2 regions of the Acidovorax temperans genome follow, and region 2 is predicted to be linked to the other one. Evidence: predicted binding sites of a transcription regulator. Region 2 holds the regulator's gene; the other holds the start of a gene.
What was found. Region 2 encodes FNR, which switches genes on or off when oxygen is low (the NO sensors DNR and NnrR bind a similar motif). Its sites were predicted from a motif close to TTGATNNNNATCAA; they were not measured.
Positions count from the first base shown of each region.

Region 1: the regulator FNR is predicted to act here: its motif matches at 1,587-1,600, upstream of PQV96_RS09415 (nitrite reductase).

Region 1 covers NZ_CP117193.1:1,966,123-1,969,539, reverse strand. Annotated here, with positions in the region: gene PQV96_RS09425 (ABC transporter permease) at 1-37, shown strand, start outside; gene PQV96_RS09420 (amidohydrolase family protein) at 118-1,386, opposite strand; gene PQV96_RS09415 (nitrite reductase) at 1,729-3,417, shown strand, end outside.
Region 2 covers NZ_CP117193.1:1,733,026-1,736,442, reverse strand. Annotated here, with positions in the region: gene hemN (oxygen-independent coproporphyrinogen III oxidase) at 1-972, opposite strand, end outside; gene fnr (fumarate/nitrate reduction transcriptional regulator Fnr) at 1,161-1,883, shown strand; gene PQV96_RS08235 (hypothetical protein) at 1,974-2,267, opposite strand; gene PQV96_RS08230 (FixH family protein) at 2,335-2,610, opposite strand; gene ccoG (cytochrome c oxidase accessory protein CcoG) at 2,656-3,417, opposite strand, start outside.

The DNA.
Region 1 (3,417 bases), 230 kb from region 2:
GGCGCGCTTTCGCAAGACTATCTCGCAGATGGCTTGATCTTGCGCGCCAGTTGCTATGGGGTTTGCTATTGATTTGGTAGCTGCTTGCGCTTTCTAGATAAGCGCTGGAGCCGCTTTTTACATAAAGTCCACGTTACCGGGCCGCCCAGGCAGGTTTAATGCCGCCGTGGGCGCCGGCTGGCTCGCCACGCGCTGGCCGCGCCGCCAGACGCCCAGGCGCGCGGCCCGCAGGCGAATGGCTTCTGCCGGGTTGCGCGCATGCAGCAGCACAAAGTCCGCGTGGCAGCCGGGGGCCAGGCCGTAGCCCTCCAAGCCCAGCAGGCGGGCAGGGTTCACGGTCACCGCATCAAAGCACTGGCGCATGCCCGCCTGGCTGGTCATTTGGCCCACATGCAGGCCCATGTGCGCGGCTTCCAGCATGTCGCCGCTGCCGCCGCTGTACCAGGGGTCGAGCACGCAGTCGTGGCCAAAGGCCACCGTCAGGCCGGCGGCCATCAGCTCGGGCACGCGGGTCATGCCCCGGCGCTTGGGGTAGGTGTCGTGGCGGCCTTGCAGGGTGATGTTGATGAGCGGGTTGGCCACCACGCCCAGGTCGGCCTCACACATCAACGGGATGAGTTTGCTCACGTAGTAGTTGTCCATGCTGTGCATGGAGGTGAGGTGCGAGCCCGTCACGCGGCCGTGCAGGCCCAGGCGCTGGGTTTCGAACGCCAGGGTTTCGACGTGGCGGGAGTGCGGGTCGTCGGATTCGTCGCAGTGCATGTCCACGCGCTTGCCGCGCTCGGCGGCCAGCTCGCAGAGGATCTTCACGCTCTCGGCCCCTTGGGCCATGGTGCGCTCGAAGTGCGGAATGCCGCCCACCACATCCACGCCCATGTCTAGCGCACGTTTCAGGTTGTCGAGCCCCCCGGGCGCACGCAGCACACCGTCTTGCGGAAAGGCCACCAGCTGCAAATCCAGGTACGGCGCCACACGCTGCTTCACATCCAGCAGCGCCTCCACCGGTAGCAAGCTGGGGTGGCTGGTGTCCACATGGCTGCGGATGGCCAGCAGCCCGCGTGCCACGGCCATGTCGCAATATTGCAGCGCGCGCTGCACGATGGCGTCGTGGGTCAGCGTGGGCTTGAGTTCGCCCCACAGCGCAATGCCTTCGAGCAGCGTACCGCTCTCGTTCACGTGCGGCTGGCCGTAGCTCAGGGTCGAGTCCATGTGGAAATGCGCGTCCACAAACGGCGGGCTCACCAGCAGGCCGCCTGCGTCCACCGTTTCATGCGCTGGGGCTTGCAGGCCTTCGGTCACTTCGGTGATGCGGCCGCCTTGCACGGCAATCGACATGTTCTGGCGCCCGTCGGGCAGGGTGGCGTGGGTGATGAGCAGGTCAAGCATGGGGTGAGAGGGGCAGGACGGGTTTTGCTCAGGATACGTGGTTTTTGCGATCTGCAGAGGTGCTGGGCTTCACCGTTGGGCGCGGGAGATATGCGCTTGCATTGTTGTCGCGGAGGCAGGTGTGGCTCTTGGTGTCATGGTGATGAAAACGTCACGCAGAATCGGGCCACCTGAACCAAATGGGTATCTAACATGAATCATTGATAGGTATCAAAGCGCTGCCGGTTTGGCTGACAAAGAATGCCTCTGAGCCTGCCGAACCCCAGTCGTCGCAGCCCGCGGCGGGCCTATTGGAGGGATGGAGATTGAGCCATCTTGGGCCGCGACATACAAGGAGTCCCCATGACAACCCGAAAGCTGGCGCGCCTTGCGGCCCTGGCACTGTCCACCCTGGCTCTTACGGCGTATGCCGAAGACAAGAAGAGCGTGACACCCGCCGAGATGAACTACCAGGCAGGCGCGTCCCCTTTGGCCAATCAGCCGATGTACCAAAGCACGAACCCCGCTGCGCCAAAGATGACGCAAGCCGAGTTCGACCGCGCGCGCCAGACGTACTTTGAGCGTTGCGCAGGCTGCCACGGCGTGCTGCGCAAAGGTGCCACGGGCAAGCCGCTGACACCGGATGTGACGCTGCCCAAGGGCACGGACTACCTTAAGGTGTTCATCGCCTACGGTTCGCCAGCCGGCATGCCCAACTGGCAGACTTCCGGCGAAATGAGCGAGGCCGATGTCGACATGATGGCCCGCTACATCCAGCAGGATCCTCCCATGCCCCCCGAGTGGAGCATGGCGGACATGAAGAAGACCTGGAAGGTGATGGTGCCCCCGAAGGATCGCCCCACCAAGAAGATGAACGATTACAACATCGCCAACATCTTCTCGACCACGCTGCGTGACACGGGCGAAGTGGCGCTGATTGACGGTGACACCAAGCAGATCATCAACATCGTCAAGACCGGCTACGCGGTGCACATTTCGCGCACTTCGGCATCGGGCCGCTACCTGTTCGTGATTGGCCGCGACGGCCGCGTGAACATGATCGACCTGTGGATGGCCAAGCCTGACAACGTTGCTGAAATCCGCATTGGTCTGGAAGCCCGCTCGGTGGATACCTCCAAGTACAAGGGCAAGGAAGGCGACTTCACGGACAAGCTGGCCATCGCCGGCGCTTACTGGCCCCCTCAGTTCGTCATCATGAATGGTGACACGCTGGAGCCCATGAAGATCGTCTCGACCCGTGGCATGACGGTGGATACCCAGGAATACCACCCCGAGCCCCGCGTGGCATCCATCGTGGCATCGCACTTCAAGCCTGAGTTCATCGTGAACGTGAAGGAAACCGGCAAGACCCTGATGGTGGACTACAAGGACGTGGACGCCCTCAAGATCACCGAGCTGGGTTCAGCCCGTTACCTGCACGACGGCGGCTGGGATTCGACCAAGCGCTACTTCATGGTGGCAGCGAATAACAGCAACAAGATCGGCGTGGTGGATGCCAAGGAAGGCAAGCTGCAAGCCGTGGTGGACGTGGGCAAGATACCTCACCCCGGCCGTGGCGCCAACTTTGTGCACCCTAAATTTGGCCCTGTGTGGTCCACCGGCCACTTGGGTGACGAAACCATCTCGCTGATCGGCACCGACCCCAAGAAGCACGCCCAGTATGCGTTCAAGGAAGTCGCCAAGCTCAAGGGCCCAGGCGGCGGTGCGCTGTTCATCAAGAGCCACCCCAAGTCGCAGCACTTGTATTCGGACGCTCCGCTGAATCCTGATCCAAAGATCTCGCAGTCGGTGGTGGTGTACGACATCAAGAACCTGGACAAGGGCTACACCGTGTTGCCAATCGCCGAGTGGGCTGGTTTGCCTGACGACGGCGGTGCCAAGCGCGTGGTGCAGCCAGAGTTCAACAAGGCTGGCGATGAAGTGTGGTTTGCCGTCTGGTCTGCCAAGGACAAGCAATCTGCCCTCGTGGTGGTGGACGACAAGACCCTCAAGCTCAAGGCTGTGATCAAGGACCCACGTCTGATCACCCCC
Region 2 (3,417 bases):
CAAATCGCAATCGGGTTGGGTGCTGTATCCCTGGAAATTGCGGTGCAGGCGCCCCTGCCGTTTTGCAATGGCCAACGCATCAGTAGGCAAAGCGAAATGATCCATGCCGACGTATACATAGCCAGCGTCAATAAATGCATCCAGCGAACGCGAAAGCATGGCGACTTTGGCACCTGCTGTGGGCAACTCCGCTGAAATGATGCGACGCTGGGGCTTGAAGCGCTCAGGCAGATGTGCATATGCGTACAACGCAATGCGATCGGGTCGAAGCTGGGCAATCTGTGACAACGTCCGATCAAATGACTCAGGGGTTTGGCGTGGCAAGCCGTAAATCAAGTCCACATTGATGGAGTCAAACCCGATGGTGCGTGCAGATTCGACCAAAGCAAAAACTTGCTCTGCGGGCTGAACACGGTGTACTGCCTTTTGGACTTCAGAGTCGAAGTCTTGGACGCCAAAACTCAACCGGTTGAAACCCAACTCTGCCAACAATGCCAGACGCTCCGCGTTGACCGTGCGGGGATCCACTTCGATGGAATATTCCCCACCGGGAGCCAGAGTGAAGCTGCGCTTGAGCATGGACATCAACTCACACAGCCCATCATCAGACAGGAACGTGGGGGTCCCGCCACCCAGATGCAACTGGCTAACCACCTGCCCCACACCACATTGGGCTGTATGCAAGTCGATTTCGCGGCTCAGGTACCGCAAATAGACATCAGCACGATCATGGTGTTTGGTAATGATCTTGTTGCAAGCGCAGTAGTAGCATAGCGACTCGCAAAATGGGATGTGTACATACAGCGACAACGGCATGGCTTTGGAGCCTGTCCCCAAATGCCTTTGGGCCAACGCCAAGGCATAGTCCTCCTGACCAAAAGCCTCCACAAAACGGTCTGCCGTTGGATAAGAGGTGTATCGGGGACCCGGCACATCAAACCGGGTAAGGAGTTCTGGGGTAACAGCGGTCATGAGATATCCTTGCGTACTCGGTTACTGTGCCGCACCTTACCCTCTTCGTCCTTGACCTGAATCAAGTGAACCCACTGCTGGTGGAGCGACAATTTGATGCATATCATCCGCTTCTAAGCACTGTGCGAGGCACTTCGGCCTCTCTCGTCGAGCACGATATGCTCGAACAACCAACTGGTTTCTGCGCCATGAATCCGCTCACCATCAAAGTCGCCTGCTCCAACTGCAATCTCCGTGAGCTTTGCATGCCTGTGGGGCTCAACGAAGAGCAGCTGCAACGCATCGACGAAGTGGTAGCCGTGCGGCGCAAGATCAAGCGCGGCGGAACGCTTTTCCGCAACGGAGAAGCTTTCACCTCGCTGTATGCCATTCGCACGGGCTTCTTCAAGACCTGCGTGGCGACAGAAGATGGTCGCGACCAAGTCACAGGATTCCAGATGGCCGGTGAAATCATTGGTCTGGATGGCATTGTGAATGACCATCACACCTGCGATGCCGTCGCTCTGGAAGACGCGGAAGTTTGCGTCATGCCCTTTGATCGCATAGAGGAATTCTCGCGAGAAGTCACTGCGCTACAGCACCATGTGCACAAAATCATGAGCCGTGAAATCGTGCGTGAGCATGGCGTGATGCTGCTGCTCGGAAGCATGCGAGCAGAAGAGCGTCTGGCAGCGTTTTTGCTCAATTTGGTGCAACGCCTGCACGCGCGAGGTTTCTCTCAATCGGAACTGGTGTTGCGAATGACGCGAGAAGAAATTGGCAGTTATCTCGGCCTCAAGCTTGAAACCGTGAGCCGCACCTTCTCCAAGTTCGTAGAAGAAGGCACCGTGGAAGTGCGGCAAAGACATGTCCGCATTCTAGATACCGATGCCCTACGCCGCATCGTGAACAACCAACAAGCCTGCCACTGAAAAATTTTCGACAGAGGTGCCGGACAACTGACGAGCACTTCGCTGACGCCTCCGACAATGCCGCGCCATACAGCGCGGCATTTTTTTTATTCAAGTGCAGGAGGGATGCTTGCGGCAATCGTCAGGGCGCTCCTCGTCAGGCACCGGGCAGCGATTCAGTTCAAAGGGGGACATCGCAAGCAAGGTGGTGAGCGCACTGGACACCATGGTGAGCGCCCAGAACCCAAAGAACGCCAAGGTGTAGACGCCTGTTCTCGACAAGGTGACAGGCTGCCCGAACCAGTGAAGGTCTTGCGGGTCCACCATCGCAAAGACGAGCATCTCAATCACACCTGCCACCAAAAAGGCTGGCCAGGCAATCCACATCAGGCGCTGTGTCCACATCGTGCTGTTTCCTTGCGGTGTTGTATTGGGTCGTTGCGAAATTCAGTGAACCAGAGTGACTTCACAATCACCTCGGCTGCGCTTCTGGCGGGGTCGCAGCGTGATTGCGCCCTTTCATCGCGGGCGCCAAGCTCTTCTCTGGGTGCTCCAGGGTCTTGTTGATGTCGATACCTCGCTGGTAGTAATCCTCCGCGACCACAGGGTCTGGGCGCGACATCGCAAGCCACAAAGTAATGAACCCCGCAACAATGACCACCAAGGGGCCCGCCAATACCAGCCACACATGGCCAAACTTCCACCATGGGGCTGCAGCTGGCGTGGCTGAGGAAGAAACAGTAGACATAGCAAACTCCATTAACTCAGGCTTGTACGTTGAATGAAAACGGTACTACCTGGGAACCAAAAATACGGTTTTTTCTGTCACGTGGGCACCGCCACCCTCGGCACCAATTTCAAAGGTGATGGGATGAGACCCAGGTGAAGCAGACCCATAAGGCACCTGCAATCGCACAGCAACCCAGCGAGACTGAGCGGGATCGACCTCCACCGACGCTTCCGACACCACTTCAAGTCCCTCAAGACCCTTGGCATCTATGCGGTAGCGCTGAGGAGTTTCGGTAGCGTTCATGATCTGGATACGGTAGATGTTTTCCAACTTCCCCCCAGCCACAATGCGTGACAAGGCGGCCCGGTCGCGAACCACGTCCACTTTCAGCGGTGTTCTCGTCACCAGGCTGGCCAACAAGGCCACGCACAGGGTGACCAGCACGGCGCTGTAGATCAGCACGCGGGGGCGCAGCACGCGGCGCAACATCTGCGACTGCGTCCAGTGCTTGGCCACGCCGTTCTGGGTCGAATAACGGATGAGCCCACGCGGGTACTGCATCTTGTCCATCACGGTATTGCAGGCGTCCACGCACAGGCCACAGCCAATGCATTCGTACTGCAAACCCTTGCGGATGTCGATGCCCACCGGACAGACCTGCACACACAGCGAGCAGTCAATGCAATCGCCCAGCCCCTGGGCTTTGTAGTCGATATTCTTCTTGCGCGGACCACGCTGCTCGCCACGTTCAGGGTCGTAGGTAACGATCAGCGTGTCTTTATCAAACATCGCGCTCTGAAAGCGCGCATAAGGGCACATGTACTT